Regions from separate parts of the Peribacillus sp. NPDC097284 genome, predicted to be linked through region 2. Evidence: riboswitches for the same ligand, from Rfam matches in the RefSeq annotation. Region 2 holds a riboswitch; each other region holds the start of a gene.
The links. A riboswitch is a leader RNA that binds a small molecule or an ion and turns the genes downstream of it on or off. The one in region 2 is predicted to bind S-adenosylmethionine.
Positions count from the first base shown of each region.

Region 1: linked by a shared signal. The riboswitch ahead of ACIQXU_RS08735 (bifunctional homocysteine S-methyltransferase/methylenetetrahydrofolate reductase) and the one ahead of ACIQXU_RS11175 (sugar ABC transporter substrate-binding protein) in region 2 are both predicted to bind S-adenosylmethionine.
Region 3: linked by a shared signal. The riboswitch ahead of ACIQXU_RS13455 (methionine ABC transporter ATP-binding protein) and the one ahead of ACIQXU_RS11175 (sugar ABC transporter substrate-binding protein) in region 2 are both predicted to bind S-adenosylmethionine.

Region 1 is NZ_JBIWCZ010000003.1:137,493-148,263, reverse strand. Features, by position in the region: gene ACIQXU_RS08755 (2-oxoglutarate dehydrogenase E1 component) at 1-780, opposite strand, end outside; gene ACIQXU_RS08750 (dioxygenase family protein) at 1,134-1,904, opposite strand; gene ACIQXU_RS08745 (polysaccharide deacetylase family protein) at 1,989-2,747, opposite strand; gene metH (methionine synthase) at 2,951-6,400, opposite strand; gene ACIQXU_RS08735 (bifunctional homocysteine S-methyltransferase/methylenetetrahydrofolate reductase) at 6,393-8,240, opposite strand; SAM riboswitch class I at 8,347-8,445, opposite strand; gene ACIQXU_RS08730 (MOSC domain-containing protein) at 8,557-9,198, opposite strand; gene ACIQXU_RS08725 (phosphatase PAP2 family protein) at 9,684-10,358, opposite strand; gene ku (non-homologous end joining protein Ku) at 10,448-10,771, opposite strand, start outside.
Region 2 is NZ_JBIWCZ010000004.1:253,977-264,747, forward strand. Features, by position in the region: gene ACIQXU_RS11150 (COG3014 family protein) at 94-873, opposite strand; gene ACIQXU_RS11155 (hydrolase) at 1,064-1,420, shown strand; gene ACIQXU_RS11160 (hypothetical protein) at 1,487-1,867, shown strand; gene ACIQXU_RS11165 (ABC transporter permease) at 1,928-2,941, opposite strand; gene ACIQXU_RS11170 (sugar ABC transporter ATP-binding protein) at 2,943-4,445, opposite strand; gene ACIQXU_RS11175 (sugar ABC transporter substrate-binding protein) at 4,513-5,628, opposite strand; SAM riboswitch class I at 5,742-5,848, opposite strand; gene ACIQXU_RS11180 (GTP-binding protein) at 5,938-8,679, opposite strand; gene ACIQXU_RS11185 (hypothetical protein) at 9,081-9,254, opposite strand; gene brnQ (branched-chain amino acid transport system II carrier protein) at 9,648-10,771, shown strand, end outside.
Region 3 is NZ_JBIWCZ010000006.1:151,857-162,627, reverse strand. Features, by position in the region: gene ACIQXU_RS13495 (3-hydroxyacyl-CoA dehydrogenase/enoyl-CoA hydratase family protein) at 1-440, shown strand, start outside; gene ACIQXU_RS13490 (acetyl-CoA C-acetyltransferase) at 518-1,696, shown strand; gene ACIQXU_RS13485 (acyl-CoA dehydrogenase family protein) at 1,786-3,573, shown strand; gene ACIQXU_RS13480 (arsenate reductase family protein) at 3,716-4,072, shown strand; gene gcvH (glycine cleavage system protein GcvH) at 4,170-4,550, shown strand; gene ACIQXU_RS13470 (toprim domain-containing protein) at 4,618-4,983, shown strand; gene ACIQXU_RS13465 (thioredoxin family protein) at 4,987-5,295, shown strand; gene ACIQXU_RS13460 (O-acetylhomoserine aminocarboxypropyltransferase/cysteine synthase family protein) at 5,635-6,945, shown strand; SAM riboswitch class I at 7,058-7,169, shown strand; gene ACIQXU_RS13455 (methionine ABC transporter ATP-binding protein) at 7,314-8,348, shown strand; gene ACIQXU_RS13450 (methionine ABC transporter permease) at 8,341-9,009, shown strand; gene ACIQXU_RS13445 (MetQ/NlpA family ABC transporter substrate-binding protein) at 9,025-9,858, shown strand; gene ACIQXU_RS20955 (YuzK family famiily protein) at 10,013-10,165, shown strand; gene sufC (Fe-S cluster assembly ATPase SufC) at 10,597-10,771, shown strand, end outside.

The sequences.
Region 1 (10,771 bases), on a different contig from region 2:
AAGGACATGTGCCAGGACATTAAGACGTCCGCGGTGAGCCATGGCAATATTCACATTGCCAGTTCCATTTTGGACAGTCTGTGAAATCATCTCGTCTAACACTGGAACCAATGCATCTAGACCCTCAATAGAGAAACGCTTTTGCCCTACAAATGTACGATGTAGGAACTTTTCAAATCCTTCAACTTCATTCAGACGTTTTAGCATTAATGCTTTTTTCTCTTTTGAAACTTCAGGGAACATTTTACCAGATTCGACCATATCAGTAAGCCATTGCTTTTCATCCAAGTCATTTACATGGTGAAATCCAAAGGCTATTGTTTTTGTATAAAGTTGTTTAAGATATTGGAAAGCTTCGTATCCGTCTTTTACGTTTTCAGGTGATTGCGCGCAAATAAGATCAGCCGGTATTTTCCGTAAATCCTCAACCGTCAAATCGTATTTTTCAAAGTGGATTTGCTCTGTATCTGGCTTGTCTTCAATCAATGGATAAATGCTTGAAGCAAGATGTCCATATGCACGAATATTTTCTGCCAATTTTACTGCAGACATAATTTTCTTCATTGAAAGGACTTCACCAGTCTGTGGTGCACTTTCCATTACAGTGCCTGCCTCTACTTCAAATGAAGGAGGACCAGCAACCTCAAAAAAGTTTTTCAGTTCCGGATCTACTTCTTCCGGATTAACTTGAAATAAATCGTATTGCTCCATGACATACCCAAGGTTTGGACCAGAAAAAGATTTCCATGGGTCGTAAGCCTTAGCATCCTTGATGGTCATTTTTGTAAACCCCCAAATTTTTCTCATAATTTCGTTTTATCCATCCCCAAATTCCTTCTTCTAACATTTCCCCAAATAGATAATTTATAATAAATAACTTGGTCATTGAATAATAAAATTTTAAAGGATAAAACGTTTTCAGATGCTATATTAACATGTTTTTGTCGAAATATCCAAGGGTTTCACCTCTTTATACACCCTTTTTCAAACTATTATTCTGTTTAATTCGCCTTATTTCGTCTTAAATAGACCTTTTATCTTTTTTAAGTCTATTTTTTCTAAAAAAAGATTTTTCTATTTTCGTATATTAATTCAAACAAGCTAGATTTCGCACGATTGAAAACCCTTTCAACTCAAGCAAACTCCCAAGCTGTCAAACTTAAGTTTCCATACTGAAAACTACGATGCAACATTTTTGCCTTTTTATTGGAATCTCCTGCTCCCATCGCAATGATCAAGGGAATGAAGTGACCTTTAAATGGCACCGCCTCGGAACTATATGGCCCTATTCTTTCATAATCAAACAAGGATTCCAAATCCCACTTCTCTACCTGTTCTTCCACCCAGTTTTCAAAACGGATTGCCCACCCCTCCGCAACATGCAGGTCTGGCTGAATCTGGTTAAAATTATGCACAATCCCACCGCTACCAATTATAAGGACGTTATTCCGTTTGAGAGCCCCCAGCATTTTCCCGATTTCATACTGTTTTTCAAACGGTAGGTCGGAACTGATCGATAATGAAACGATCGGTATATCAACTTTAGGATACATGAGATGCAACAGCCCCCATGCCCCATGATCGAGAGGACGCCTTTCATCAAGCTCCCCCCATATGCCAACTCGTGACAACAGGGTTAAAATCTTATCGGAAAGCTCCAAATTTCCTGAAGCGGGATAGGATACCTGGTAAATTTCTTCCGGAAAATCGATATAATCATAAAGGATTTCATGCTTCTTGACAGCTGAAACCAACTGTTCATCACTTTCCCAATGGGCTGACAGAATGACTATTGCAGTTGGCTTCTCAATTTCTTTTGTATAAGCTTTTAAAAACTCGGTGTAGCTATTCTCTTCCAAGGCTAATAATGGCGTTCCATGTGATAAAAACAACGATGGCATCATAAAAACTTTAAATCCTTTCCAAACTATGATCTTTAAATTAAAATCCAATTACCTTTAATTTACTATAGTTGAGCTTGGCTTTCACTAATTAAATTGAACCTTTGGGGTTGTCTCATCTATCGTATCAAAGATATAGCCTTCTTTTTTTAGGATTTCTATTATCTTCGGCAGCGCTTTAACGGTATTTTTCATACTGTTGATATCATGCAGCAGGATATTAGCCTGTTTTTGATTTTTCAAGCCTCTTTGCACGGATGTGATGATTTGATGTTCGCTTATAGTAGGACTGATTCCATCCGTTGAATCTATATTCCAATCTGTATATATATACCCTTTATCCGTTAGCTGCTGAAGTATTCCATTAATGATTGGTTTTGTGCTTGCTTGTTGTCTCAGACGATTTCGTGATCCACCGGGAAGACGAACGATTCGGCTTTTTATTCCATAATCTTTTTCTAACATCGTTTCAAGACGATTTAAATCCTCAAAAAAACTATTCGTGGAACGATACACGATTGAATAGTCATGTGTATAGGAATGTAAGGCAATTTTGTGGCCTCTTCCTATCATTTCTTCATAGCATTTTTTTGCATATGGCTCTTCATTACCTTTAACAAAAAATGTTGCCTTTACTTGATACCGGTCTAAGATGTCCAGGATATCCATTGTATTCGTAGAAGGCCCGTCGTCAAAAGTTAAATAAACTGTCTTTTGGTTTTCTTTACTTTTGACGAGTGGAGTTATTTCTTCCGGAATTATTGCATGTACGGGTCCGGCAAGTGTTTCACTTAGGATCATTGAAAAACAGAATACTATCGTATATAAGTGCAATAATTTCTTCATAATTCTCCCCCTTGCTTTTTACCATTAAGGTGTACTATTCCAGGGGTTTCATGCATCAAATTTTTTTAGAATATAGGCATGGAATTATGGTCTTTAACAACTTCACTTTCTGTATCAGGAATTTATCACCATACTATTCTTAATGTGCTCTCGAAATTAACTCGCCATAATCAATAAGACAGCGGATTTAACCGCTGCCTTACTTATCTATCGACATTAAAATATCTAGCTTCAGGGTGTGCAAACACTATGGCGGAAACAGATGCCTCCGGTTCCATCATGAAACCTTCAGTCAATTCTACCCCAATATCCTGAGGCTGTAATAAGCGGAAGAGTTTTTCCTGGTCTTCCAGATTCGGGCAGGCTGGATACCCGAAAGAAAATCTTTGACCAATATACTTGGCAGCAAATCTCTCTTTCATGGTCATTTCGATAGAATCGCTAATTCCCAAATCGTCACGCATCATTTGATGGATTCTTTCAGCAAATCCTTCAGCCGTTTCGAGAGCAAGGGATTGTAGGGCATGATTTTTTAAGAAATCTCCCTCTTTCTTGAACTTTTCAGCCCACTTTCTAATGCCTCTTCCTGCTGTAACCAGGAAGAAACCAACATAGTCCATTTCGCCAGAAGAAATAGGCTTCGCAAAATCAGCCAGACAAAGGTTTGGACTTGTATCTTGCCTTGGAAAATCAAAAGTTTCCAATACTTCCTGATGATCCTCGGGATTGTATACCACTAATTTGTCACCATCACTTTGGGCGGGGAAAAATTGATATACTGCATTTAATCCATATTCAGGTTCGGATTTCAGGAATTCAATCAGCTCGTCAACCAAATCATTCAATTGTATAGCTTTATCGTTACCCTCCTTCAGTAATTCGGCCACCTTCCCTTTTAGACCCAGATGATGTCCAATCAACATCTGTCTATTGATATAGGGCTGAATGACTTCGAGTGGATATTTTTTTAGTATATGCCTTTTGACATCATGAGGTTTTTGGACCGGTACATTCCTTAGTGGAACCGCACTTACTGGCTTACGTTCCGGTTTTTCAATTAATGCGGCGATGGCAGCATTGGCTTTTGCCTTTTCACGTTTATTTTTCAGTTCCTCTAGGTATACCATTTTTCTGTTCGTATCATGTAGGATATTCGTAACGGCCAAACCATCCATCGCATCCTTAGAATATAGAACAGGCCCATCGTATTCGGGTGAGATTTTAAAATCGGTGAACTTACGGGATAATGCGGCACCACCCACCAAAATTGGGGTGTCAATCCCAGCCTGTTTCAAATCCTGTGCTGTTAAGATCATTTGCTGTGCTGACTTTACAAGCAGTCCCGATAAACCGATAATGGTAGGTTCATGCTTTCGTACTTCCTCAATGATTTGCTGTGGTGCAACCTTAATTCCAAGGTCCACGACTTCATAGCCATTATTGGAAAGAATGATATCGACAAGGTTTTTACCGATATCATGGACATCCCCTTTGACAGTGGCCAAAAGGATTTTCCCTTTTTTAGCATGATCCTCTGAATTTTCCATAAGCGGTTCAAGATGTGAAACAGCGGCTTTCATTGCCTCGGCACTTTGAAGCACTTCTGCCACAATAAGTTGGTTATCATTGAATAACCGCCCCACTTCGCTCATTCCATCCATCAATGGTCCATTAATGATTTCCAGTGGAGCATCACCACGCTCTATGGCTTCATTCAAGTCCTCGATCAATCCTTCTTTTGTACCCTCGATTATGTAGTTACCTAACCTTTCATCTAATGGAAGAATAATTCCATCATCTTTCTTTTCAGCTTTTTTACCACGATAAAATTCAGTGAAGGTTGCCAGTGTTTCTGTTGAGGTATCAAATAAAAGTGCTTCAGCAAGCTTCACTTCCACTTCTGGTATTAAAGCAAACCGTTCGAGTTTTTCCGTATTCACAATCGCGTAATCTAGTCCAGCTTTCGTACAATGATAAAGAAAAACAGCATTCAATATTTCCCTTCCACGTGAAGGCAAGCCAAACGAAACATTTGAAATCCCAAGAATCGTCAAACATTCAGGGAATTTTTCCTTGATTGCTTTAATTCCTTTTACTGTTTCCAATGCGGAGCCAATATATTGTTCATCTCCTGTACCGACTGGAAATACAAGGGGATCAAAAATCAAGTCACTTTTCTTTAGGCCGTATTTGTTTACAAGTAAATCCACTGAGCGAGTAGCTACTTCTATTTTTCGTTCGGCGTCTACCGCCATACCAATTTCATCAATCGTTCCTACTACGACAGCCGCACCGTATTGATGAATAAGTGGAACGATTTTTTCAAACCTCTCTTCACCATCTTCGAGATTGATTGAGTTTATGATGGATTTCCCTTGGGAATGTTTCAAGGCTTGTTCAAGAACGGCTTCATCAGTTGTATCGATGACTAAAGGGACCTTTACCTTTTTGACGACCTCTTCAATGAATTCTTTCATGTCACCGAACTCATCTCCATCAGGGTCTGCCAGACAGATATCAATGACATGCGCACCTTTCTTAACTTGTGCCCGGGCAATCTCCGCTGCTGGTTCGTATTTCTTAGCACGAATCAATTCCTTGAATTTACGAGATCCAATGACATTCGTTCGCTCTCCGACAAACAGGGGTCGCATTGAGTCGTCATAAATAAGCGGCTCGATGCCAGATACGGCATGACCATGTGCAACCTCAGGTAATTTCCGTGGTTGAATATCTTTAAGAACTCTTGAGAGCTCTTTAATGTGTTCAGGAGTAGTACCACAACAGCCACCAATGATATTGACCCAGCCTTTTTCTGCAAATTGTTTCATTTTCTCGGCTAGGGAAGTGGGAGATTCATGGTAATGCCCCTCTTCATCAGGCAATCCTGCATTTGGATAACAGCTAATCGCATTGTCGGATAGATCTGCTAGAGTACGGATATGGTCAATCATAAACTCTGGGCCTGTCGCACAGTTCAAACCGACAGCCAGAGGGTTCATATGCTCTACCGATAAATAAAATGCCTCTATGGACTGACCGGCTAACGTCGTTCCCATCGGCTCGATTGTTCCTGAAATCATTATCGGTACTTCCTTGCCAGTTTTAGCGATGGCCGATCTAATTCCAGAAAAGGCCGCCTTTACATTGAGCATATCTTGACAGGTTTCCACGAGTAATAAGTCTACCCCACCGTCTATAAGGCCAAGTGCCTGTTCCTCATATGAATCGGTCAATATATCGAAAGTCGTTCCACCTGTAACAGATAAAGTTTTTGTCGTTGGTCCCATGGAACCCGCTACATACCTGGGCCAATTATCACTTGAATATTTTTCACATGCTTTTACGGCAAGCTCTGCCGATACTTTATTAAGTTCATATGCAAGCGTGCTTAATTGATATTCTTCCAGCACTAAGCTTGTGGCACCAAAGGTATTAGTCTCTATAATATCGGCACCTGCCGCTAAATATTTTTCATGGATAGTTTGAATGATTTCAGGACGGGTTAACGATAAATACTCATTACACCCTTCGTATTGTTCTCCACCGAAATCCTCGGCCGTTAAATCTTCAGCTTGAATCATGGTGCCCATTGCTCCATCAAGAAGAAGAATCTTTGATTGTAATTGCACGTTAATTTCTCTTTTACTCATGTCCTGCCACCTCAGATGTTTGTTTACGATCATGATCCTTAATATATGTAGTAAGTTCCGCTGTCATTTCATAGCGTAAGAAAGGCGTTATTAAGTAAATTCCCTTGAACCTCTCTTGGGCTGCGTCTACCAATTCCCTTGCTATATTTATAGCTTCAATCCTTGATTTTACTGGATCAGCTCCCGCTGAGGCCATTGCTTTCCGTACACTGTCAGGTAATTTAATCCCCGGTATTTCATTATGGATGAATTCGGCATTCCTCGTACTGGTAAGGGGCATTATCCCCATGAAAATCGGTGTTTCCAAATGTTTTGTCGCCTGATAGACTTCTTCTATTTGTTCTACTGAATAAACTGGCTGTGTCAAAAACGAATGAGCACCGCAAGCGATTTTCTTTTCCATTCTCTGAACAGCCTTATCGAGATATTTCACATTTGGATTAAAAGCTGCGGAAATCTTGAAATTAGCCCGTTTCCCTAGACTTTGTCCGGAATAGGAGTAGCCCTCATTGAATTGCTTAACCAGACTTATCAAATCGAATGAAGATAAATCATAGACAGACGTTGCCCCCGGGAAATCACCAATCTTAGAAGGATCCCCAGTGATAACTAAAACTTCATCCAGCCCGACCGTATGCAATCCCATTAAATGGGATTGTAACCCAATAAGATTTCGGTCCCTGCACGTAATATGGACCATCGGATTCACCCCTAATTCAGCCTTTAATAAATTGGCTAAGGTCGAATTCGATATCCTTGGTGAAGCAAGTGAATTATCAGCTAAAGTAATGGAATCCACCCCAGCTTTTTTCAAGGCTTCAGCTCCTGCCATAAACGTTTCGATTCCTAACTTTTTCGGTGGATCAAGCTCAACTAGGATCGTTCTATCCGTTTTTGCCTTTTCATGAAGAGCTAATTCTTGTTTTTGGTTATTCACTTCAATAATTTCTATATGTCGAGCTTTCGTAATTTTTTCCTTGACTGGCGCTAAAGTGCCAATCATTTCGTTCACAGCTTGTATATGTAGTGGTGTCGTACCACAGCAACCCCCTATAATGGTTGCTCCTTGTTTTCGTAATTCGAGTGCACTTGAACCGAAATATTCTGGTTCCGCTTTATAGACCAGTCTCCCATCCACATAATCTGGAAGACTTGCATTAGGATAGATGGCAATCGACGCCTGCATAGGCAATTTCACTTCTTCCAGTGCCCTTATCATATGATGGGGGCCCAGACGGCAATTCACCCCAACGACATCTGCACCTAGGTACTCTAGCTTTTGAAAAGCTTCATTCAAATGAAATCCATTTTGAAGATTTCCAAGTTCATGCATCGATACATTTGCAATAATCGGCAGGTCCGTTTCCTTTTTAGCAATTTGAAGCACCGTTTCAAGCTCTTCAAAATCATAGAATGTTTCAAGAAGAATTCCATCGGGATCTTCCAGGAGCAAACTGTATAATTGTTCTCGAAAACCCCGTTTTATTTCTTCTATACTTAAATCCGATTTACGTATACTACGCTGGGCCCCAATTGTACCAAAAACATAAGCCTTCCCTTTCGCTACTTGTTTAGCAAGGCTGACTCCTTGGCGATTGATCCGACTGACTTCTTCCTCCAGCCCATACCGTTTCAATTTATTGAAATTGGCACCATATGTATTGGTTTGCAGAATATCTGCACCCGCTTCTAAATAGGCCCTATGTATAGACTCAATTTTATCAGGATTGGTGCAATTTATTTCCTCATAACATTGATCGATTCCATAGGAGTACAACAACGTACCCATCGCGCCGTCTCCAACTAGCATTCTTTCCTTCAATTCACTACGAAAATCCAATTAGTACACCCTCTCTTAAAAACACTATGGTTTTTGTCGGTTTCTATGAGTGTGAGAGTAAAGAAAAAAAACCTTCTCAAAGAAGAAGGCTTTTTTCGAAACATTCTCCTCATCTATCAAGCTCTGCTTGCTGGATTTAGCACCTTTGCCTAGGCTGGTTGCTGAGGTTTCATCGGGCCAGTCCCTTCACCTCTCTCGATAAGATTTATTAAGTTTAATTTTCTAAACATTTCAAAATTTATTTATATTTAATTTACATGAATCATCTGATAATTTCAAGAGTATATTTATCATTTTTTCATTTTCTTCAGACTTTTTAACGATACATCCTTTTAGAAAGCAAGGCTCCCCATTCTTCCGACAAGGATTCAATGGAAAGCAAGGACATTGCCCCCTCCTCCCCATCACGCTTATGAAGGATGACATCCGTTGCATAAAGTACCGTAACCTTATCTTGAAGCCGATCCAATAACACGATATCATCTTGTTGGCCAATTACCCCTTCTTGTATAACCCTAGCAAAATAGCCAGTTAGATTAGTGTCCATCACCAATTTCAAAAACTCTGGCTCTTTGTTAAAGTGGGAGATGGTCGAGCAAGGAATACGCCCCTGTGTAATCTGAATAACGGTCCCGCCAATGCGATAGATATCGCCTATAAACGTTTGACGTTCAGTCATTCCAGCAATCGTCAAATTCTCCCCAAATGCAGGGATGGAAAGCTGCTTATTGAATGTTCGATTCCATAAATCATAATGCTCAAAGGGATAAAAACATAGAGCACGGTCAGGCCCTCCATGGAACTTTCTGTTACCCACTCCATCCCTATCAATCCCTGATTTTGTTACGGTGATATAGTCGATGGCCTTCTTATCCATTGCCGTTTTGATCTTTACCCCCGAAAGCTCCTCCTCTTTTGGCATCCCAATTTGAAGAGACATGATTTTACGATTTTCCATTGGACATCTTCCATTTCTTTTAAATTTCCAGATTGCAATAAAGAAACATTCTTTATATTCAATCTATTCAATTATTTGATTATACCAAAAAAAAGCAATAACCTCTTTACTAGGTATAAAATATGATGTGAAAAGAGAATGATATAAAAATAATCCCTTTGTTTTAGTAATTTAGTTGCTATTTCCAAATTAATTATGATAGAATATGAACACAATATATAGTCGAAAAAGACAATCCGTCGCCTATATGTTGATTCACGATTAATTTCCTCATTGTCGCTCTTTAGGGGGCGAATTTTTTTGTCTCCTTTTAAAAAGGGTGGAAAACTGTAGATCCTTACTAATTATTTATACCTAACAAGTAACTACCAAATTGAACAGGCGACCTTCTTTTAATGAAAATTTATAGGTGCGATCATTACTTTCCTCACAGTACACCACTTTTTTGATAATTTTGGTGATTTTCTTATGCCTTCATTTTCCCCTTAGCTTCTATTTTTTCGCCCCTTATATTCCAGGTATCGTAACAGCCATGCCGATATCGTTAGCCAAGCAGCTCCGGCAACAAAACCTGCCACAACATCGCTCGGGTAATGCACCCCTAGATAAATGCGGCTCCATCCAATGACCAATGAAGCCAAAAAAGCCAAAAACCATATAATGCCGTTCATATATTTACTTTTGACGATTCGTAAACATACAACTGCAATGCTTCCGTAAACGATAACCGAAGCCATAGAGTGACCACTAGGAAAACTATATCCGGAAACGGATAATAATGGAGCGATATCGGGTCTTTCCCTTTGAAAAAGATATTTTAGCCCCCAATTAAATACCCCACCCATTGCTGAAGTGATTATTAAGTATAAAGCAAGCTGTTTTCTTCTGTATAAGGCCAAAATCAAGGCAAATATACCAATTAGTACGACTATCCATGTCACCGACCCAAAAAATGTGAGCGTAGTCACAAAGCTGATAAATTGTTCACTAAAGGGCACTTGGATGAAATTGATAAGGACTTTATCAAATTCGATTAACTCCCCTTCCTTCAGTTCTTCCACAATTTCAATAAAAATGAAAAAATAAACTAGGATTAAACCAGCCATCATGGCAATATAAAGAAGTTTTTTTGAAATATGTATGCTAAAAAAGTTATGCATTCTCGGACACCACCTTTTCCCTCATTTATCACGCTACCTCTAGGATAAAACAAAAAAAGCCTAAGCGATAGATTTCGCTCAGGCTTTTTTTACGCTTGTTTCTTTTTAGGCTCCGCTCTTTTGCGTGTCGTCTTTTTCTTTACAACCATTTTCTCCGGCTTCGTCCTGTCAATGGACGCTTGTAAAGCTGCCATTAAATCCGTCACATTATTGGCCACGGGTTCTTTAGATTTTGCTGTAATGGTTTTCTCGCCAGTTTTCTTTGATTCAATCAATTCAAGCAAAGCTGTTCTATAATCATCTTTGTATTTAGTCGGATCAAACGTCGATGTCAACTGATCAATTAATAATATGGCCGTATCGATTTCTTTTTTTGCAATGGCATCATTAGCAGGAATATTAGGAACGTCGGT
Region 2 (10,771 bases):
ATAAATCATCCAAATTGACCGATATATTTACGACTTTGACCGATAAACTGCTTACAACCAAAAAAAAGACGCCTCTATTAAAGGCGCCCCTCCTTACATCACTTCATACACTTCTTTTTTCTGCTTATTCACGCCATACCAGCCAAATGTGGCAGTATGTCCACCTTCGTTACTATCATTGACGACTTCAAAGACTTGAAAAATATAGTCTCCCTTTTCATCATCATGATCATATTGGATTTGTAGATGCGGATTATTTTCGGCATCCACATAATCCTTCACCAGCTGCTCCGCTTTCGCTTTTGTAAAGGCTTGGTCCGGGTCCTTCTCCTCTTCAACCGGTCCTTCTTCGGCTGGTTCTTCCTTAGCGGCTTTTTCCTCTTCTTGTGCTTCCTTCGGCGTTTCTGTTTCTACTGCCGGTTTATCTTCAACTTCCGACTCGGGGATTGCTTCTGATTCCTCCCCCGTTTGGTCATCCGTCGTTTCCTCTAAATCCGTCTCCTCTTCAACTGGTTCTACGTCGGCTTCTTCCGTTTTCGCCAACATTTCCGTAGCCTTTTGAACCATCAACTTGCCTTCTTCAAACTTTGCCTTATATGCGGCTGCCTCTTCGAAAAAAACCTGTGCTCCTTCTACATCCTGTTCTTCATATTTTTTCATTCCATCGTAAAGTATGCCTGATAGCTCCATCAGCTCTTTCGCTTCCGCAGTGGGATCATCTTCATAAGCCAACTCAAATGCTTCATGTGCTTCTAAATAATTCTCTTCCTTTAGTTGGCTTTTCCCCAATTCCATGTTTGAATCATACATCCTCGTTGCACAACCTGAAACGATAAATACCATCAATACAATACATACGGATAATTTCTTCATTGTAGCACTCCCCATCCTTGTTAAATGTCCTAAGTTGTCCTATCAATCTCTAAATCTATCTTACCCTATTTCATAAGAAATATCTGACATCTATGTATGAAAGCGACTTTTTTATGGGATATTCATTTTCAGGGTTACTTTTTTACAAATAGTGGTACATCATAATTAAACACTTGAAGGGGTGGTATAAATGAGTCAAGAAAAGCAGACGTATCATGTGGATTTAGTGAGTGGAGATATTCTGGCACAGAAACTAGATGAAAACCCAAGCTTCACCATACAAGCGAATGATGACGAATTAGCCGAGTTAAAGCAATGTTTGGACGACCATCTGAAAGATGATCTTGAAGCTTTTGCCCGTTCTCACGTACCTTATCTTCTCTACCATCATGACCGGGCCAATGATAAATATGATGCGGCCATGAAAAAACTATACCGGATCATATACAGATTAGGTGACGAGGCCGCCCGGAATCACATTGAGGAGATTGGCATATTGGAGGATAACAAATTCGAGGGAGACAGTGAAATCCAGAAGTTTAAATAAGCACCCCATTAGAACAGGATCTTATATATGAAGATTCTGTTTCTTTTTTCATATAAGGAGGTAGGGATGATAAGAGCGATGAAGTTTGTCCTATTGGCTTGCTCTCTTTGTCTACTGTATGGCTGCATGCAAAATCCATCCAGTAAAAAAACCGTGGAGGAAAGTGAAGCAAGCCCAACAACGGAAGAGTCCTCTGAAGAAAGCGGCCTCGAGCAAGGGGTCAGCCAAGTGGCGGAAGGATATTCACAGGCACCCGGGGAAAACGATGCAATCGGTTCAGATAAAGAAAAAGAAATTTATCTTTACATGAAGTCACTATACAACACTGGAGGACAGAATACCCAAGACGCCATCACGGAAAAGGTGAGTAAGAAATTCGAGATTACACAAGAACAGGCCGGTACGATTTATATGCAGTATGAAATGAAGTTATCCAAGCCCAAATGAAAAATTCGCCACACTGAAACAAAAGACCAGCAATCATGGCGACTGCTGGTCCTTAATGTTTCAGTGTTTTTGTTTATAATAGGTCACAGCCAAGGCAAGGGCGAGAACTGCGCCTTTCACGATGTCCATTGCATAATATGGGACCGACATCATGATTAGCCCATTTTGCAGGATTCCAATCAAAACGGCCCCGATGAACGTTCCGAAAGCATTCGGTTTACCTGCTCCTAGAACAGAAGAACCAATGAAGGCCGCCGCCACCGCATCCATTAAATAGGGAGAACCTGAATTGATTTCCGATGTCATGACGCGGGAAGCAAGGACGATCCCGCCGATAGCAGCGAACAGCGCCGACAGAAGATAGGCCACTACTTTATATTTATTGACCGAGATTCCCGAAAGTCTAGCCGCCTCCTTATTTCCCCCAATGATGTACATATAACGGCCATGCTTCGTGTAGGTCAAAAAGATATGAGTCGCAACGACAATGACGCCCATGATCAGGATAATCCAAGGCACTTGTCCGATTTTGGCGAAAAATGGGCTGATTAAACCTGTAGCGAATGTTCCGTCAGGCATCACCATGTTTTGTGAAACCGTGGCCCCTTTTGTATAAGTAAGGGCAAGCCCTTGAATGATGAACATGGTCGCCAATGTCATCAGCATGTCCGGGATCCTTAACTTTACAATCATGAATGAATTCAATGCGCCCACCACAAGCGAAGCACCAATGGCCGCTATTATCGCAATCAACGTATCCTGGGAAAACCAGACAAACATCGAGATGACGATGGCATTGGCTAATGAGGCAACGGAGCCAACTGACAAATCGAAGCCGTCAACCGTCAAGGAAATCGTGATCCCGATGGCGATGATCGTCACGATGGAGATGGAACGTAAAATGTTAATAAGATTATTCGTTTGAATGAACGATGGATTCGCAATAGCAAAAACGGCAATCAAGATGATGATCGTCAGAATCGTTCCATATTTATAAAAGAATTCGAACAGATCAACTTTTTTCCTGGCTGGCGTTGTTGGTTTCTCTGTAAGAACCGGAATTGGTGTACTCATCCTATTTGCCCCCTGTTGAGTAGAATAGTAGTTCTTCTTCATTTGTCTTGCTTGTCTCTAGCTCCTTGACCATCCTTCCGTCATATAAAACATAGGTCCTGTTTGTGATTCCTATGATTTCGGCCAATTCGGATGATGCATAAATAATCGCTTTCCCCTTTTGGGCTAACTTTGCGATCAGTTCAAAAATATCCTTCTTGGCCCCGACGTCGACGCCTTTTGTCGGCTCATCGAATATGTATACATCCGCATCAGCCAATAACCACTTTCCGATGGCGATCTTTTGCTGATTGCCCCCTGATAGGTTTTCGACCTTCGCTTCCTCTGAAGGCGTTTTGATCCCAAGAGTGGCTATCAGGTCTTTCGCCTTTATCTTTTCTGCCTGGCGATCGACGAAGCTGAATGCCTTACTGAATTTCCCGACACTTGCAGCAGTCAAGTTCGTAGTAACAGACTCCTGTACGAGAACGCCTTCTTTCCTCCGTTCTTCGGGGACTAGTGCCAAGCCGCTCTTCACAGCATGATGGGGCGTTTTCAGAATAAGCTTCCTTCCATTCAACACAACATCCCCCGTTATAATGGCCGTATGGCCGAAAAGCGTTTTACAAAGCTCCGTTTTTCCTGCCCCGACAAGGCCCGCTAAACCGACTATCTCACCGGCCCTCACATGAAGACTGACATCTTTGACTTTATCGGCATCCGACAGTCGGTTCACTTCAAACATCACCGCACCTAGCTCGGCATTCACGACGGGAAACTGTTCTTCCATTGACTTTCCAAGCATCTGCTCAATCACTTCGTTTTGTGTGATATCACTGATTCTACTGCGCCTCACACTCTTCCCATTTCTCATGATTGTAATGTCCTCACACACTTCAAATATCTCGGGTAGACGATGAGAAATGAAAATAATGCCTACACCACGTTGCTTCAGCTCATTCACAATCCGGAATAGTTCCGTTGTTTCCGTATGGCTTAACGGAGCAGTCGGCTCATCGAGAATCAAGAATTTACATGCGGTTGAAACGGCCCTAGCTATCAAGACCATCTGCTTTTCGGCCAACGTAAGGTCCCTTACCAGTTTTTTCGAAGACACATGGATGTTCATTTCTTCCAAGATTTCCGTCGCTTTTCTATGTAATTCCTTCCACTTGATGATTTGTTTTCTCCCCATGTTCTGTACGGATTCATTCAGCATCACGTTCTCCGCAACCGTTAAATAAGGAATGAGGGCCGTATCCACTTCCTGATACACAATTTGAATGCCAGCTTCCTGTGCCGACTTTGGCGACCGGATATCCTGTACCTGGCCATTTAGAAAAATGTCGCCGGTATAATGGACATGAGCTCCTGATAAGACTTTCATTAGCGTCGATTTCCCTGCTCCATTTGCGCCGACCAATGCATGTGCTGTTCCCGACTGTACTGAAAAATCAACTTCACTAAGCGCTTTTACACCTGGAAACTCAATCGATATTTGTTTCATTTCTAGTTGAATGCCCATGTCCAATCCCTCCCATTAAACAGACACTCTCTTCAACTTGAAAGAGAGTGTCTACTGATTCTGATCGTTACTTCTTATAATGTTCTTTCAATACTTTCATCCAGTCTTCTTCAAATTCCGTTGATACTCCCCAGCCTTGAACAATGCCGGATAGATTGGTCATATTGACAGCGTCCTTCGATGATTGAAGCTGTTTTTGAGATATCAATGATGCTTCTAAATCATAGGTTTGCGGCGTTTCTTCCCCCGCTAGTTTTTTCGCTAGCAGTCTCATATTCACTGCACCAATCAACTTCGGATCAACCGCTGCGGTATACGACCATGAGCTTCCTTTTGTTTGAATCTCCTGAAGGTCGGCATTGGACACGTCAATACCATAGATTTTCACTTCATCGCGCCCCGCTTCTTTTATCGCACGAGCTGCTCCGATAGCGAATGCATCCCATGTTGCGAAAATTGCGTCTAGTTTACCTTTTGGATACTTGTTTAACATCGCCGATACCGCGTTTTGCGTCTGGACAGAAGTATCTGAAGATGCCACTCCGAATCTTTCAATTTCATGAATGCCAGGATTTTCTTTCAGCTTTTCTTGATACACGGCATTTCTTCTCACCATAGGAGGGAAACCATCTACCCAAAGGTATGCAATGTTCGCTTCGCCTTTTTGCTCTTCAATCAATTTGTCAAAAGCAAGAGTTGCCAATGCTTCGTCATCTTGTGAGGTTACTGTTACCCCATCAATTTTCGTTAAATCGCCGATGGAATCGAATGTGACTACGCTTTTCCCTGCATCAACCAACTTTTGTACGTCATTCACTGTCGCTGCATCATCACCATGGGAAATGATATAGCCATCATAGTCTTCCTCCAGAGCCTGAGCGATGGCATCATGGAATTTAGCCGTATCGCCATTGGCCGTAAAAGTATCTACTTGGAAGCCAAGTGCTTCTCCTTCTTCTTGCGCCCCTGCTAAGTATTGGGCCGTGTGATCATCGCCGCCAATTTTACGAATGACTTTAATTTTAGCTCCCTCGCCTTTCGCAAATCGTTCTGGAACATTTTCAAAAGATACCTTTTCCTCTTTTTTCGCTTCCCCTGTACTTTGTCCCGAAGAACACCCCGTCAAAAGCAACGCCGAAGCGATGACGGAAACGAAAGCTCCTTTTAAAATTGATTTTCCCATTTTAATTCCCCCTATTTTTTACATTATTCTTATCTGTTAGCTCGGCATAAACACAAAATAAAAACCTCTCTAAAATAGAGAGGTTTAATCAGCTGGTTTGCAGACTTATCCCTCTCTTATCTGTCAAAACATTTCTGTTTTGCAGGATTTAGCACCAATTCCTAATTGGAACGGTTGCTGGGCATCGTAGGGCCAGTCCCTCCGCCACTCTTGATAAGAGAATATAATGTGTTACGTTTCGTTATGGTAAGTACCACTTTATAGGGATATAGTCATTAAGTCAATAGTTTTTAGAATATTTTAAATGTTTTATTTTCCTTGCAGTTTCGCCAGGCGTCTTTTCTCGATTTTTTCAAGGCGTTCGAATTGGCGCAGTTTCACTTCGAACAGGGTAATCGGATCACGGTAGACTTCAGGATTTTGTCTCATATGTTCCAATGTAGCCTGCTGTTCTTTGATTTCGGCTTTCGTCTGTTCGATATTTTTTTCAAGGATGGCAAATGGATTGCGGTAGAACAGGGATATGTCACGTTCCAAGGATTTTTCGAACAATCCAAACTGAGTAAGGAATCGGTCACTGATCATATCGGCAACATCCTGGAAGTCTTCATTTTCCAAGAACTTCTTATATCGATTGTACATATTCGCTTTATTTTGCGGAATGGCACCAAATAGCTTCCCGGCTCCCTTAAGAATCAACTGAGATGGGGTCCTTCTTAGTAATATGTTTACATTTTCTATCCGGATGCTGCTTGTCATCCGGTCCGCATCACGGCGCCAGTCATCCAAGACCCGGAAGTCCCCGGCCAGTACAATACGTTCTTCTTTGTATAGCTCATTGAAGCCTGCGCTCATCTCATCCATGAACTGTTGGCTTTGCGTGAATTCTAACTCAGATGTAGCAATCCAGTCTTGAAGCGAGCGGAAATACTGCGGCATGATTTTATCGGATATAAATGCCTGGATCCGATCGTTCATTTCCTGATTCAACTGTATATGCACTTGGCTAAAGTCACTATTCTCAGATAATGTTTTAGAGCAATCACGCAGTAATTCAGGAATTCGTGTGGAAAGCTGTTTTTTCACTTCTTCTTTTAATAAGCGATAAGATCTTGTAATGTTTTCGGTTTTTTCTTTTTCCAAATCAGTCAACTGATTCGTAGCGCCATTCAACTTCACTTCCATCTGTTCATTCCAAGAAATCGAATGCTCGCATTTCCGTTCATTCGCTGCCCGTTTTTCTAATAGATAGGATAAAGTTTTACGCGTGAAGGCAAGGAGCTTCTCCGCCCTCATTTCCTTCCAATTGCTATCTTGATAGTTTGCGTGAAGGAAGACGGCTAGATCCTGCAGTTGCTGTTTGCTGTCATAAAGCTTGGAGAAAGCAAATACCTTCGCGTTCGGGAAATAAGCATTCACCTTATCCCATGTTTCATCTTCCATCCTGACTGCCACTTGATCACTATAGATGGTATCCATTTTATTCAGCAAGAAATGAATAGGAAGTTTAGGGGCCATTTGTTGCATTTCCAATAGCAAATCACGTTCACTGCCCGTGAAAGGTGCCCGTGCATCCAGAACGAACATCACTCCATCGCTCTCCAGTAAGTAATTTTGGAAGTCAGGGTCTACGCTTTTCTCTCCATTAAATCCTGGAGTATCCAGTAGACGCAGGCGATTATTTCTCAAATAATCACTGATGAGTGTCACATCGACAATCGTTCCGCGTTGACGACGCGTTTCATCCAACTCCGTTAACTCTTCGACCATTTTACGATCTGTATCGGTAATTTCATAGATTTCCAGGTCATCGCCATCTTTAACGCTCACAAGAGATGAATGGTCTTCCGCTGCAATGCTTTCACCCGCTATCGATTGAATGAAGGATGTCTTGCCATTTCCTGCACTTCCAACAAGAAGCAGATTGAAATTGCTCATATCCTTAATTCCCTCAACCATCCATTTCAGCTTATTGCCGACTGATAGATCATTGCTCTCTGCCCATTGAATGATGGAGTGAATCAGTTTTTCGCCTGCTTCGAGACCGCCTCCCAATCTAGGGGATTTCGCTAACAGACTTTCTGCATCTTGAACAACAAGTGCGCTCACTGTATCTGGGAAAATCTCATTCCAGGAAAGGACAGAGGCCGCTGCAAATAACGAAATCTCCCCTTCCGCGATTTTCAACCAATTTTCCAACAGTCTTGGTACGACAGGACTTAACTCTTTGACTAAATGCGTACCTTCTAGTAATCCTGCATAGGCATCGCGATAATAGACGGAAAGCTCATCCCAAACATCCCCGTTGTTCAATTCGATTTCATCGATCAATTTATTGATGACCTTAAGCCATTCAAAGTAAGAATCCGTATATTTATAGTTCTTCCAAAGGGCTACCGTCATTTTCTCAAAACGATCTTGGTCAAGATTATATAAGGATCTAAGCACGTTCGCGAAATAATCCGGAGCCGTCGATTGTGCAACGCCCTGCTGGATGTATGTTTTCAAAACATCGAACCAAGCCATTGACTCCGTACGGATACTTTCGTTGGCCGCTAAAACTATCGCGCTATTCCAATCCTTTTGCGCTTCAAAGAAGGAGCGCGCAATTTCCGTGACATTTGGATAATCCGGTTGGAAATCGACTGCTTCCTTCACCACTTTGGATGCCAGATCATTTCTTGTTTCTACTATGTATAGTGAAAACAGTTGCAGAAGGACTTCCGTCTTTAATACAGGTTCGCTCGTATTAATGGCTTTATAAATATCTTCTGCCGTCGAATACATCTCTAGCTCAAAGTAGGCATCAGCAATATTCTTCTTAGCCCATTCAGCAAGATTACCCTCTATATTCTCCCATTTAAATATGGCCGCCTCAAAGTCATGATGCAGGAAGTACACTTCCCCCTGGGCAAACCTGATTGTGGTTAAATCCGATCTTTCCTTTTTTTGTTCCACGAGAAACATTTCTCCCAAGGCTTGAATCGGATGCTTATTTATGTCATCAATCATCGTTTCATAGAACTTTTTGCCAATCAGCTGTTCTTCCATCGTAATTCCCCCGATATATTTCATATTTTCAAGTAAAGGATCAAATCAATAGGTTCCTTTAGATAAGAAAATGATCTGTCAAAGCTCCAAATTATTATTTTAACAAAACAATATGGTAACAACATGTCATAACTCTTACAAGTTTAAAACAGAAACCGCCGGGCTTGTAATGTTTTTAACAAATCGACTCTCTCCCTTAAAATATGCTTTTATGGATTTCACCAGGATATGAAGCAATGCGAGGGATATTTCCTATACCATTAAATTACCAGAATCCCCGTTCACACACTACCTTAAAATGGTAAAAAATAAAATAATATAAAAAAAGCAGCACCTTTGATCATGAAGGATACTGCTCTCTGATAAGCATTGAACAGTAATTGTCCTTTGACAAATTGGGATTATACCCCTGTGCGCTTACGTTGATTATTGGGCTTTTTAGTTAATTGGCTTTTAAGCGGTTTTGTTTTTTTCACAACACCGGTTTCAAGTTTATCTTTACTTGTTTCAGCTTGCTTTTGCGCCAATTTCTGCTTGACAGCATCCGCCAGGCTCAACTTTTTATTTTCAGACATCATATTGTCTCCTTTAGTGTTCTACTTCTATTATAATATAGATGAAGGTAGAAAGATAATAGGGAGTTTTTACGATTCTTTCGATTGATCATAAACCGTTTTAAACCATACCAGATTCTCTAGGACTAATATCCTGTCCTAAAGAAGACTTCATCCTATTGACTTAGTATACTGAATTTGCTAAATTATCTTTAGATTATAATAGCTCCGTATGGACCGTACGTTGACTGATTGCCGTGGCTTTTAAAAAAGCGCGGATATGGGTGGTAAAGCGAGCACACAACTCGTCCCTCTAAGTAGGGGCGTTTTTTTATTTTCTTAGTAATACTTTCACATGATCCCGTTAGTCCATTCGGCGAGTTTTTCACTAGATCGTAAAAAGGAGACATCATCATGAAAAAAACAGACGTATTATTTATCGGGCTTATGCTTTTCTCCATGTTCTTCGGGGCGGGCAACCTGATTTTTCCTCCATTTTTGGGAGCCTCATCAGGGACTTCCTTCTGGCCGGCCATCGCAGGATTTATCGTCACAGGCGTCGGACTCCCGATTCTAGTTCTGGTCGCCGTTTCCCTCGTCAAAGGCGGGGCAGAAACGATTGGGTCGCGTGTGCACCCAACTTTCAGCAAGATTTTCATGATCGTCATCTATTTAAGCATCGGACCTTTCCTTGCCATACCCAGAAATGCTAACGTCGCCTATGAAATGGGATTCAAACCCTATCTTGGCGACACGATAGGCCAATCGCTCTTTTTATTCCTATTCACGATTGCATTCTTCTTGATCGTTTATGCCATATCGATGAATCCTGAAAAAATGGAGACCATCATGAGCCGTTGGAGCACGCCCACTCTATTAGGGTCTATTGTCATCCTTTGTATCGTTGGCTTTATAAAACTGGATGCACCCTTCCAGGCACCAACAGAGGCGTACGTAACAGGTGCTTTTTCAAAAGGGTTCATTGAAGGTTATAACACGATGGATGCTTTAGCCGCCCTGGCCTTCGGGATTGTCATCCTGACCTCCATCCAAAAGAGAGGGGTATCGGACCGTAAGCAGCTGACTAAGTACACCATAAAGGCTGGAATGGTCACAGCAATCTTCCTATCTCTTGTGTATACATCCTTAGGTTTCATGGGAGCACGCATGGCTGCGAACGGTTCTTATGAAAATGGAACCGATATCCTGACCGCCGCTTCTACCCTATTACTTGGGACAGGCGGGAAAACCCTTTTGGGGATCATCTTCCTATTGGCCTGTATCGCATCCGTAGTAGGATTAACAACAGCCTGTGGACATTATTTTTCCAATCTAATTCCTAAGGCCAGCTACAAAACGGTCGTCCTGCTCATCACGCTAATCGGGTTCACTCTATCCAATCTAGGATTGAATCAAATCTTAAAAGTATCCGTACCTTTCCTAGTGATGGCCTACCCTTTAACAATTGTCCTGGTCGCTTTGACATTCTTCAGCCGTCACTTTAAGAATCCAAAAAAAGTATACCGGAGCGCTATGAT
Region 3 (10,771 bases), on a different contig from region 2:
AAACCGTTGCCATGGCTAAGGTTTCTACTTCTGCCGAAGAGGCGCGGGAAAATAATTTCCTTGGTGCTTCCGATCGAATCAGTGTGAATTCCGACCATCAGTTATATGATGCGAAGCAGTCAGTCATTTCGATGTATGACCAAGGTTACACAGCACCAACCCGCACGAAAATCCCTGTGGTTGGTGAGACCGGTTATGCCGCACTTCTTTTAGGGGCAGAAGCGATGCGTCTTTCAGGCTTCCTCTCCGAGCATGACCTAGTCATCGCTAAAGAGCTTGCGTATGTCCTGGCTGGTGGGAAACTTCCATTCGGTACAGAAGTAGATGAACAATATATCCTGGACCTAGAAAAACAAGCATTCTTAAAATTGATTTCAACACCGAAATCACAACAAAGGATGCAACACATGCTTGTTAAGGGAAAACCACTTCGTAACTAATTGATCGTCCAAAGATAGAGTCAAATAACTAAAGTTCAATAGGTTGATAGCTTAAAAATGAAGTAAGGGGGATCCTCATGAAAGAAGCAGTAATAGTAGCTGGAGCAAGGACTCCGGTAGGAAGAGCAAAAAAAGGTTCTCTTGCTAACGTTCGTCCAGATGATTTAGGGGCTCTTGTGGTAAAGGAAACGTTGAAGCGTGCTGGAAATTATGAAGGCAATATCGATGATTTGATCATCGGCTGTGCGATGCCAGAGGCAGAGCAAGGCCTGAATATGGCAAGGAATATCGGAGCATTGGCTGGCTTGCCATACACGGTGCCGGCCATTACCATCAATCGTTACTGTTCGAGTGGTTTGCAAAGCATTGCATATGGAGCGGAACGAATCATGCTCGGCCAAAGCGATACGGTCATAGCAGGTGGCGCAGAATCTATGAGTCTAGTGCCTATGATGGGCCATGTTACCCGTCCGAACGCACATCTTGCTGAAACGGCGCCTGAGTATTACATGGGTATGGGGCACACAGCCGAAGCTGTAGCGAATAAATATGGGATTTCCCGTGATGACCAAGATGCATTTGCTGTACGCAGCCATCAAAGAGCGGCGAAGGCCATTGCAGAAGGGAAATTCTCTGATGAAATCGTTCCGGTAGACGTAACTCTCCGTTCTGTAGGTCCGGATTTGAAACTGCAGGAAAAGAAATTTCAATTCACTCAAGATGAAGGCGTCCGTGAGGGGACGACAGTCGAAGTCCTTAAAAAGCTAAGACCGGCATTTTCTGTAACTGGATCCGTTACCGCAGGAAATTCATCGCAAACAAGTGATGGAGCTGCTGCCGTCATGGTGATGGAGGGAGAGAAAGCTTCCTCTTTAGGCATGAAGCCAATTGGTAAGTTCCGTTCCTTTGCGGTAGCGGGAGTTCCGCCTGAAATCATGGGGATCGGCCCAATCGCTGCGATTCCTAAAGCATTAAAACTTGCAGGGCTTGAGCTATCTGATATCGGTTTGTTCGAATTGAATGAGGCGTTCGCTTCTCAATCCATTCAAATCATCCGGGAGCTTGGCTTGAACGAAGAGATTGTCAACGTCAATGGAGGGGCCATCGCCCTTGGTCATCCACTTGGCTGTTCGGGTGCCAAATTGACCCTAAGCCTGCTTCATGAGATGAAACGCAGAAACCAACAATTCGGAGTCGTCACCATGTGTATCGGCGGCGGTATGGGTGCTGCCGGAGTATTCGAATTATTAGCATAGAACCTTTTATCCGGATGCAGGTGTAATCACTGTATCCGGCCTTCAATGAAACTTACGATAATGAAACTTACCATATAGGAGGAATTTTTATGTCCAATCCAACAACAGAAAACTTGATTAAAGGTGGAGCATTTTTAGTCGAAGATATTACGTATGATCAAGTGTTTACACCAGAGGATTATTCTGATGAGCACAAAATGATTGCCAAAACTTCTGAAGATTTCGTAGTGAACGAGGTCCTTCCGCAAGTTGAACACTTAGAAAACCATGAATTTGACCGTTCTGTAAAATTGCTGAAGCATGCTGGGGAAATTGGCTTACTAGGCGCTGACGTACCAGAAGAATATAGCGGTCTTGGCCTTGATAAAATCAGCTCTGCATTAATTACGGAGAAAATGGCACTTGCTGGCGGATTCGGAATTACGCACGGTGCGCACGTAGGAATCGGTTCTTTACCAATCGTATTATTCGGTAATGAAGAGCAAAAACAAAAATACCTTCCACTACTTGCAACAGGTGAAAAAATTGCGGCATATGCTTTAACTGAACCGAGCTCGGGATCTGATGCGTTGGGTGCGAAAGCAACGGCAAAATTGAATGCAGAAGGCACTCATTATATTTTAAATGGAGAAAAACAATGGATCACGAATGCAGGATTTGCAGATGTATTCTGTGTTTACGCAAAAATCGATGGCGAACAGTTTTCCGCTTTCATCGTAGAACGTGAATATCCTGGTGTATCTACAGGTGCCGAAGAAAAGAAAATGGGCATTAAGAGTTCTTCTACACGTACATTGATCCTTGAAGATGTAGCCGTTCCGGTTGAGAACCTTCTAGGTGTCGCGGGTAAAGGCCATGTCATTGCCTTCAATATCTTGAACATCGGACGTTATAAATTGGGTGTCGGTGCAGTAGGCGGTTCAAAACGTGCTCTTGAACTTACAGCTGCTTATACAAATCAGCGTCAGCAGTTCAAAACGAAAATTTCTGATTTCAACCTAACAAAAGAAAAATTAGCGACGATGGCTTCTAAAATCTATGCCGCGGAAAGCTCTGTTTATCGTACGGTCGGCCTTTATGACCAAAGACAAAGCAAACTGACTGATGAGCAAGTAAAAGACGGTAAATCCATGGCCGCAGCCGTTGCTGAATACGCAATCGAGTGTTCATTGAATAAATTCTTCGCTTCGGAAGTGTTGGATTATGTAACTGATGAAGGGGTTCAGCTTCATGGTGGGTATGGCTTCATGCAAGAATATGAAATTGAGAAAGCGTACCGTGATTCTCGTATTAACCGCATCTTTGAAGGGACAAATGAGATCAACCGCTTGCTCGTTCCAGGCACATTCCTGAAAAAGGCACTTAAAGGTGAACTTCCTCTTCTTCAAAAAGCACAAGGCTTACAAGAAGAGTTAATGATGATGATGCCGGAAGAGCCAGGCGATGAGCCGTTGGCACAAGAAAAAATGCTGGTTAGAAATGCTAAGAAAATTGGCATCCTGGCTGCAGGCCTTGCTGCACAAAAATTCGGTAAAAAACTTGATCAAGAACAAGAAATCCTTTCAAATATTGCTGATATCGTATCTCTTGCCTATGCTGCTGAATCAGTGGTGCTACGTACGGAAAAAGCAATCGCGACTACAGGTCTAGAAAAGAACCAACAAAAAGTGCTTTACACTGAAATCTTCGTTCAAGAAGCTTTCAATGAAATCGAGCAACATGCAAAAGAAACGTTGATTGCTGTTGAAACTGGCGATACGTTGCGCATCATGCTTTCTTCCCTTCGCAAGTTGACTAGACATAATCCAATCAATGTTATTGCGAAAAAACGTGAAGCTTCCGTCAAAGTAATCGAAAATGAAAAATATGCACTTTAATTCTTAAAGTCTTAATCAAGGGGATGCCCATATCGGGTATTCCCTTGATTTATTTTGTAGGTTTTTCATGGGGATGCGAAGAGAGAGTCTATCGTTGTATTGCCCCAAAAAAACGGGTATTCTAAGGGAAGGTGGTGAAACGATGGGCTTAACTTTATACTGGTACCCAAAATGCGGTACATGCCGTAATGCAAAGAAGTGGCTGGATCGTCATGAGTTGCAATATGAAGCGATTCATCTCGTGGAAAATCCCCCTTCTCGGGCAGAAATTGAACAAATATATAAAAGTAGTGGACTAGAGTTGAAGAAGTTTTTCAATACGAGCGGGCAAAAATATCGCGAGCTCGGTTTAAAAGACAAACTGAAAGAAGCTTCAGAGAAAGAGATGCTCGATATATTGGCTACGGATGGCATGCTTTTGAAAAGACCAATTGTGACGGACGGTTCAAAAGTGACAGTAGGTTTCAAAGAAGAACAATTCGATCAAACCTGGAGCTAAGACTTTACAAAACATTTGGATAATTCCTTATCATAACAAAGAATCTACCTTATAATGTAATAGATAAAATATAAGCTGTAATATGGAGGGAATTAATATGTCAACGCCAAAAGAACTTCGTTATACAAAAGAACATGAATGGGTCAAAACGGAAGAGGGTACAGTACGCATAGGGATTACTGCATTCGCCCAGTCTGAACTTGGGGACATCGTTTTTGTTGAACTTCCAGAGGTCGGATCTGAACTGAAAGCGAACGAGCCCTTTGGTAGTGTAGAATCCGTTAAAACGGTTTCTGAACTTTATGCTCCTATTAGCGGCAAGGTCATTGAAATCAATGAAGAGTTAAATGACAATCCTGAATTCGTTAATGAATCTCCGTTTGAAAAAGCATGGATGATCGTCCTTGAACCATCAGACAGCAGTGAAGTTGAAAAACTGATGAGTGCAAACGAATATGATAGCCTGATAAACGGGTAAGTAAGGTGAGGGGGAGGCTTTAATTAAGCCTGCTCTTTTTCAATTTGAGTGGAGACGGGGTGATGAGATGGAATGGGATGTACCCGATAAAGTGATCATGGTTGAAGGCCTTTCAGACAAGCGCAAAGTGGCATCCGTTCTGGACGAAGAAGTCGAAATCAGATGTACCAATGGCACCATTTCTTTAACGAAGTTGGATGAAATGGTGGATGAATTGATAGGCCGGGACGTTTATATCCTTTTTGACGCAGATGAGTCAGGGGAAAAGCTAAGGAAACAATTTCGTCGGGAACTGCCGGAAGCAAGGCATTTGTACATAGATAGGATGTACAAGGAAGTCGAGGATACCCCAGAACATCACATCGCTTCCGTGCTACTGACTGCAAATATGAAAGTGAAAACTAAATTTACAAGTAAAAGGATGGAAGAGTAACTGATGGAGGAATGGAAAGAAGAAGACTTTAAGCAAGCTGTTGATCAAGGGAACACTTTTAGCTTATATCTTTACACACCTTTGTGTGGAACCTGCCAGGTGGCTTCAAGAATGCTTTCCATAACACTAGAGCTGTTCCCGGAAATGAAGGCTGGAAAAATGAACATGAATTATGTCCAGACATTGGCTGAACGATATGAAATTGAGAGCGTACCCTGTCTTTTGCTTTTTGAAAAAGGAAAGATGACAAAAAAAATATATGCCTTTCAGTCTGTTCCTTATTTGTATGGATTGCTGAAAGAGATAAGCTAAAAGCCAATCCTACATGGATTGGTTTTTTTGTTGAAGTCATGGGGGGGAAATAGCATTCGTATTAATGATTGAATATTCTAATAACTAATTGACTACCTGCTACTAAAGTGCTATATTTTGTATGAAGTACATACGTTATAGACGCATCATACACGAGGATGGAATGTCTGCCATTTACAAAACGCGCTTATCCAGGCGACATCGTTCAATAGGGAAATTTCTATGGACGGTGGCGGGAAGTTCCGACTTCTTCATATTATAAGGTTCCTTGCATATAACAAGAGAAGAGGCAATATCGCTTTAATCCCTACTAAAACAATGGAAGAAGGGGAGAATATAATGACAGAAAAAAATTACCGCTTTGAGACGTTGAGTGTGCATGGCGGTTTAAAAGTCGACGAAACGGGTGCCCGCGCCGTGCCCATTTATCAAAGTAATGCTTATTTGTTCAAAGATACAGATCATGCAGCGAATCTGTTTGGATTAAAAGAGAATGGCTATATCTATACGAGGCTTCACAATCCCACTGTCAGTGTCTTTGAAGAAAGAATGGCCCTGTTAGAAGGGGGAATCGGTGGATTGGCAGTTGCAAGCGGCATGGCCGCTATATCCCTTTCCATCCTTAATATCGCTGGTATGGGGGATGAAATCGTTTCTGCTTCAACACTGTACGGCGGGACCTATAATTTATTTGAAAATACACTCCCTAAATACGGAATCAAAGTGAAATTCGTCTCACCTGATGATCCGGAAAATTTCAAACGGGCAATCACTCCACGAACGAAGGCTATATTTGCCGAAACAATCGGCAACCCAAGCTTAAGGGTTCTTGATATCGAAGCAGTGGCGGAAATAGCCCACGAAGCAGGGATACCTCTTATCATCGATAACACTTTCGCAACGCCGTATCTGTGCCGACCAATAGACTTTGGGGCGGATATTGTCATCCATTCAGCTACAAAGTGGCTATTGGGTAATGGTACGACATTAGGGGGAGTCATCATCGACGGTGGTAAATTCGATTGGAATTCGCCTAATTATCCAGGCTTTACGGAACCTGACCCTAGTTACGATGGACTTGTCTATTACGAAGCGGTAGGGCCTGCTGCCTTTATTACGAAAGCGCGTGTGCAATTGCTTCGGGATTTGGGACCGACGTTAAGTGCTCAAAGTGCATTCCAGTTCACGCTTGGCTTGGAAACGCTCCATGTCAGGATGAAGGAACACCTGTTGAATACGAGGACAGTCATTCAATACTTGGAGAACCATCCGGCAGTCTCATGGGTTTCTTATCCGGGTAACGATGATCATCCCGATAAAGCCCTTGCAGATAAATACTTGCCTAAGGGAGCCGGATCTGTGGTGACGTTTGGAATTAAGGGGGGACGTGAAGCAGGTTCCACACTCATCAATTCGGTTGAGTTATGGTCGCATGTCGCCAATGTCGGGGATGCTAAAAGCCTAATCATCCACCCAGCAAGTACAACTCACCAGCAATTGAATGATGCAGGACTGGTCAAGGCCGGTGTCAGTGCCGACCAGGTTCGCCTTTCAATCGGTATTGAAAATGTAGACGATTTACTTGAAGATCTAGAGCAAGCGATTGAAAAAGCGACGAATATCGTGTCAGTGAATTCTCAAAGAGTTTAATGGAGAAACAGGTACACCCTAGGATTTTACATTGCACTCCTTTTTTATCTGTGTTAAAATTTCAGACATAGTAAAGTGAATGTTAAGACAAAAAAGAATAGTCCATATATAGCTCTTATCAAGAGAGGTGGAGGGATGTGCCCGTTGAAACCCGGCAACCGACAAGGATTTTCCTTGGAAAGGTGCCAATTCACACAAAGCGTAGAGGCTTTGGGAGATGAGAGGAAGGCCTGCTTTTCCCTGCCTTTCTGCTCATGCAGAAGGGCTTTTTCTATTTTCTTTGAATCATAGAGGATAGATTCATCAGGAGGCCATAAAAATAAATCGACTAAATTCATAGGCTTAATTGGATAAAGAGGTGAGCATACATGATTACATTGTCAAACGTCAGTAAACTTTTTCGAACAGGAAAAGGAAATAGCGAAACGATTCATGCCGTGAATAGTGTGAATTTAGAAATAAATAAAGGTGAGATTTTCGGAGTCATCGGATACAGTGGGGCTGGCAAGAGTACGCTTATACGTATGCTGAATGGGTTGGAACGGCCTACTGAGGGCTCCGTGAACGTTGCGGGAAATGAAGTTTCAACAATTAAAGGGTCTAAGCTTCGTAAAGCCCGTCAAGAGATTAGCATGATTTTTCAGCATTTTAATCTCTTATGGTCAAGGACCGTTCAAGAAAATATATCCTTTCCTTTGGAAATTGCGGGCATCTCCAAGCAAGAACGCATCAAGCGCGTCAATGAACTCATTAAGTTAGTTGGATTGGAAGGAAGAGAAAAAGCGTATCCATCGCAGCTAAGTGGTGGACAGAAGCAAAGGGTGGGAATAGCGAGGGCTCTTGCAAATAACCCGAAAGTGCTTTTGTGTGATGAGGCCACGTCCGCTCTAGATCCCCAGACAACCGATTCCATCCTGGAATTGCTTGTGGATATAAATCAACGCCTTGGTTTAACCATTGTCTTGATTACACATGAGATGCATGTCATTCGGAAGATTTGCAATCGAGTGGCTGTGATGGAAAGTGGACGGGTAGTCGAACAGGGAGCTGTCCTGGAAGTATTCAGAAACCCTAAAGAACAGATGACTAAGCGTTTTGTTCAGCAGGTGACGGAACCAGAAGAGACAAAAGAAACGATGGAGCATTTGTTTGAACGGTATCCAGCAGGAAAAGTGATTCAACTGACATTCGTGGGGGATCATGCAGAAAGCCCGTTGATCACAAAATTGGTACGTAATTTTGAGTTGGATGTGAACATTGTCCAGGGGAAGATATCACAAACGAGAAGCGGCTCATATGGAACATTGTTCATCCACCTTGATGGCAGTGAAGATGAAATGCTCCGCGCAATCGAATTCATAAAAGCACAGCAGGTAGGCGTGGAGGTGATTACTCATGCTTGAAGAATTATTGCCGAATGTAGATTGGGAAGACATCATAGAAGCGACGAAAGAAACGCTGTATATGACAAGTATTTCAGTTGTAGCGACCTTTTTTATAGGGATACTATTGGGGTTGCTTCTGTTTTTAACAGGCAAGGGGAATATGTGGGAGAATCGGGGCGTTAACGGTGTGTTAAGTGCTTTCGTTAATATTTTCCGTTCGATTCCATTCCTTATCTTGATTGTATTATTAATTCCGTTCACCAAATTACTTGTCGGTAGCATGATTGGTGAGAATGCGGCATTACCAGCACTCATTATCGGTGCAGCACCGTTTTATGCGCGGATGGTCGAAATCGGCCTTCGTGAGATTGATAAAGGCGTGATTGAAGCGGCTAAATCAATGGGAGCCAAAACCAGCACCATCATTTATAAGGTCCTCCTTCCAGAATCGATGCCGGCCCTTATATCAGGCATCACGGTAACATCGATTGCATTGGTTGGATACACGGCAATGGCAGGTGTCATCGGGGCTGGTGGATTGGGTAACTTAGCCTATCTGGACGGTTATCAACGGAATCACAACGACGTTACCCTGGTAGCGACGATTGTCATATTAATTATTGTCTTCATCATACAGATTATCGGTGATGTGATTACTTCTAAATTGGATAAAAGATAAGGGGAGATGAAAAGGATGAAAAAGTTTTTAGGGTTTGCATTCGTTCTAGTTTTATCAATTGCATTGGCGGCTTGCGGAACGGATAAAGAGAAAGATACAGGTAGTGGCGATAATACGAAGAAGTTAGTGGTGGGTGCATCGAATGTACCACATGCAGAGATTCTTGAAAAAGCGATTCCTCTTCTTAAAGAAAAAGGCATTGAATTGGAAGTGGAAACATTCCAAGACTATATCTTGCCAAACAAGGCTTTGAACAATAAAGAACTGGACGCGAACTACTTCCAGCACATTCCTTATTTAGAATCTCAAATTAAGGAAAATGGATATGATTTTGTTAATGCAGGCGGCATCCATATTGAACCAATTGCTTTGTATTCACAAAAATATAAAAGCATTGATAAGCTTCCAGAAGGAGCAACAATCATTTTAAGCAGCTCTGTTGCAGACCATGGACGTGCCTTATCACTTTTAGAAAAGAATGGCCTGATTACTCTTAAAGAAGGCATTGATAAAACGACAGCTACAGTAAAAGATATTGTCGAGAATAAGAAGAACATTAAATTCGATGCAGATTATGAAGCGGCATTACTTCCGAAGATCTATGAAAGCGGCGAAGGAGATGCGGTCCTAATCAACTCTAACTATGCAATCGACGCTGGCTTGAATCCACTTAAAGATTCCATTGCAATAGAAGATTCTGAATCACCATATGTGAACGTGATCGCTGTTAATAAAGGTGACGAAGACAAAGAAGAAATCAAGACGCTTGTGGAAGTATTACATTCCAAAGAAATTCAAGATTTCATTCTTGAGGAATATGAGGGTGCAGTCGTACCTGCAAAGGAATAAAGCAACGAAAGACGACCTGGATTTCCAGGTCGTTTTTAAGTTGGGGTTTAAAGTTGAAAGCAAAGGGTATAGAATAGACGAAGAAACAAAATGATTCACAAATTTGAAAGGATGGTTCACTATCAATACTTTAGATTTAAACGTAACGAGCGAAATGGAAAAAGCTATGCAGTTATCACATGGGGTTGGGTACAGTGAATACAGCAGAAATTTAGACCTTCGTATCGAGGTTGAAAAAGTAAGAGATAGGGAACATGAGCAATGCAATAAAATGGTTCTGGAATTACAACGTAAAATCCACGGATAAGCATATATTAGAGTCTTTCAAAAATCGGTCTGTAGAGGTAAAATGAAAAGTGATCTGTTGTACGTACCGGATCCTGCTCATTACTCCTGCAGATCGATTTTTTTCATGATAAGGGCCAACCGTCTTCCCCTTGAACTTTTCGGGAATATCTTATTATGAATGGAATCCCGAATAATTAGCTTACATTAACGAAAACTAAAATAAGGGCATATTTGCAGTGAAAAGCCTTTATACGGTCGTTTTATAACAATAGGGCAGGTTTCCACTCCCTAGCGAGTAAAAACCTCCATCTATATTAGTTGATTCTAAATTGGATTTGTTATAAAATTGTAATGAGAATAAAGTGAGAATGATTTTTTGAAAACTATAGTCAAGAAAGTGATTTTCACTTTCTGTAATAAAATAGGAATTAAGTTCACGGAGGTATTATTATGTCAGGTTCAACATTAACGGTAAAAGATCTTCATGTATCAATAGAAGGCAAAGAAATTTTAAAAGGGGTTAACCTGGAAGTAAAAGGCGGAGAAATCCATGCAATCATGGGGCCGAACGGAACAGGTAAATCCACTTTATCTTCAGCAATCATGGGTCACCCTAAATATGAAG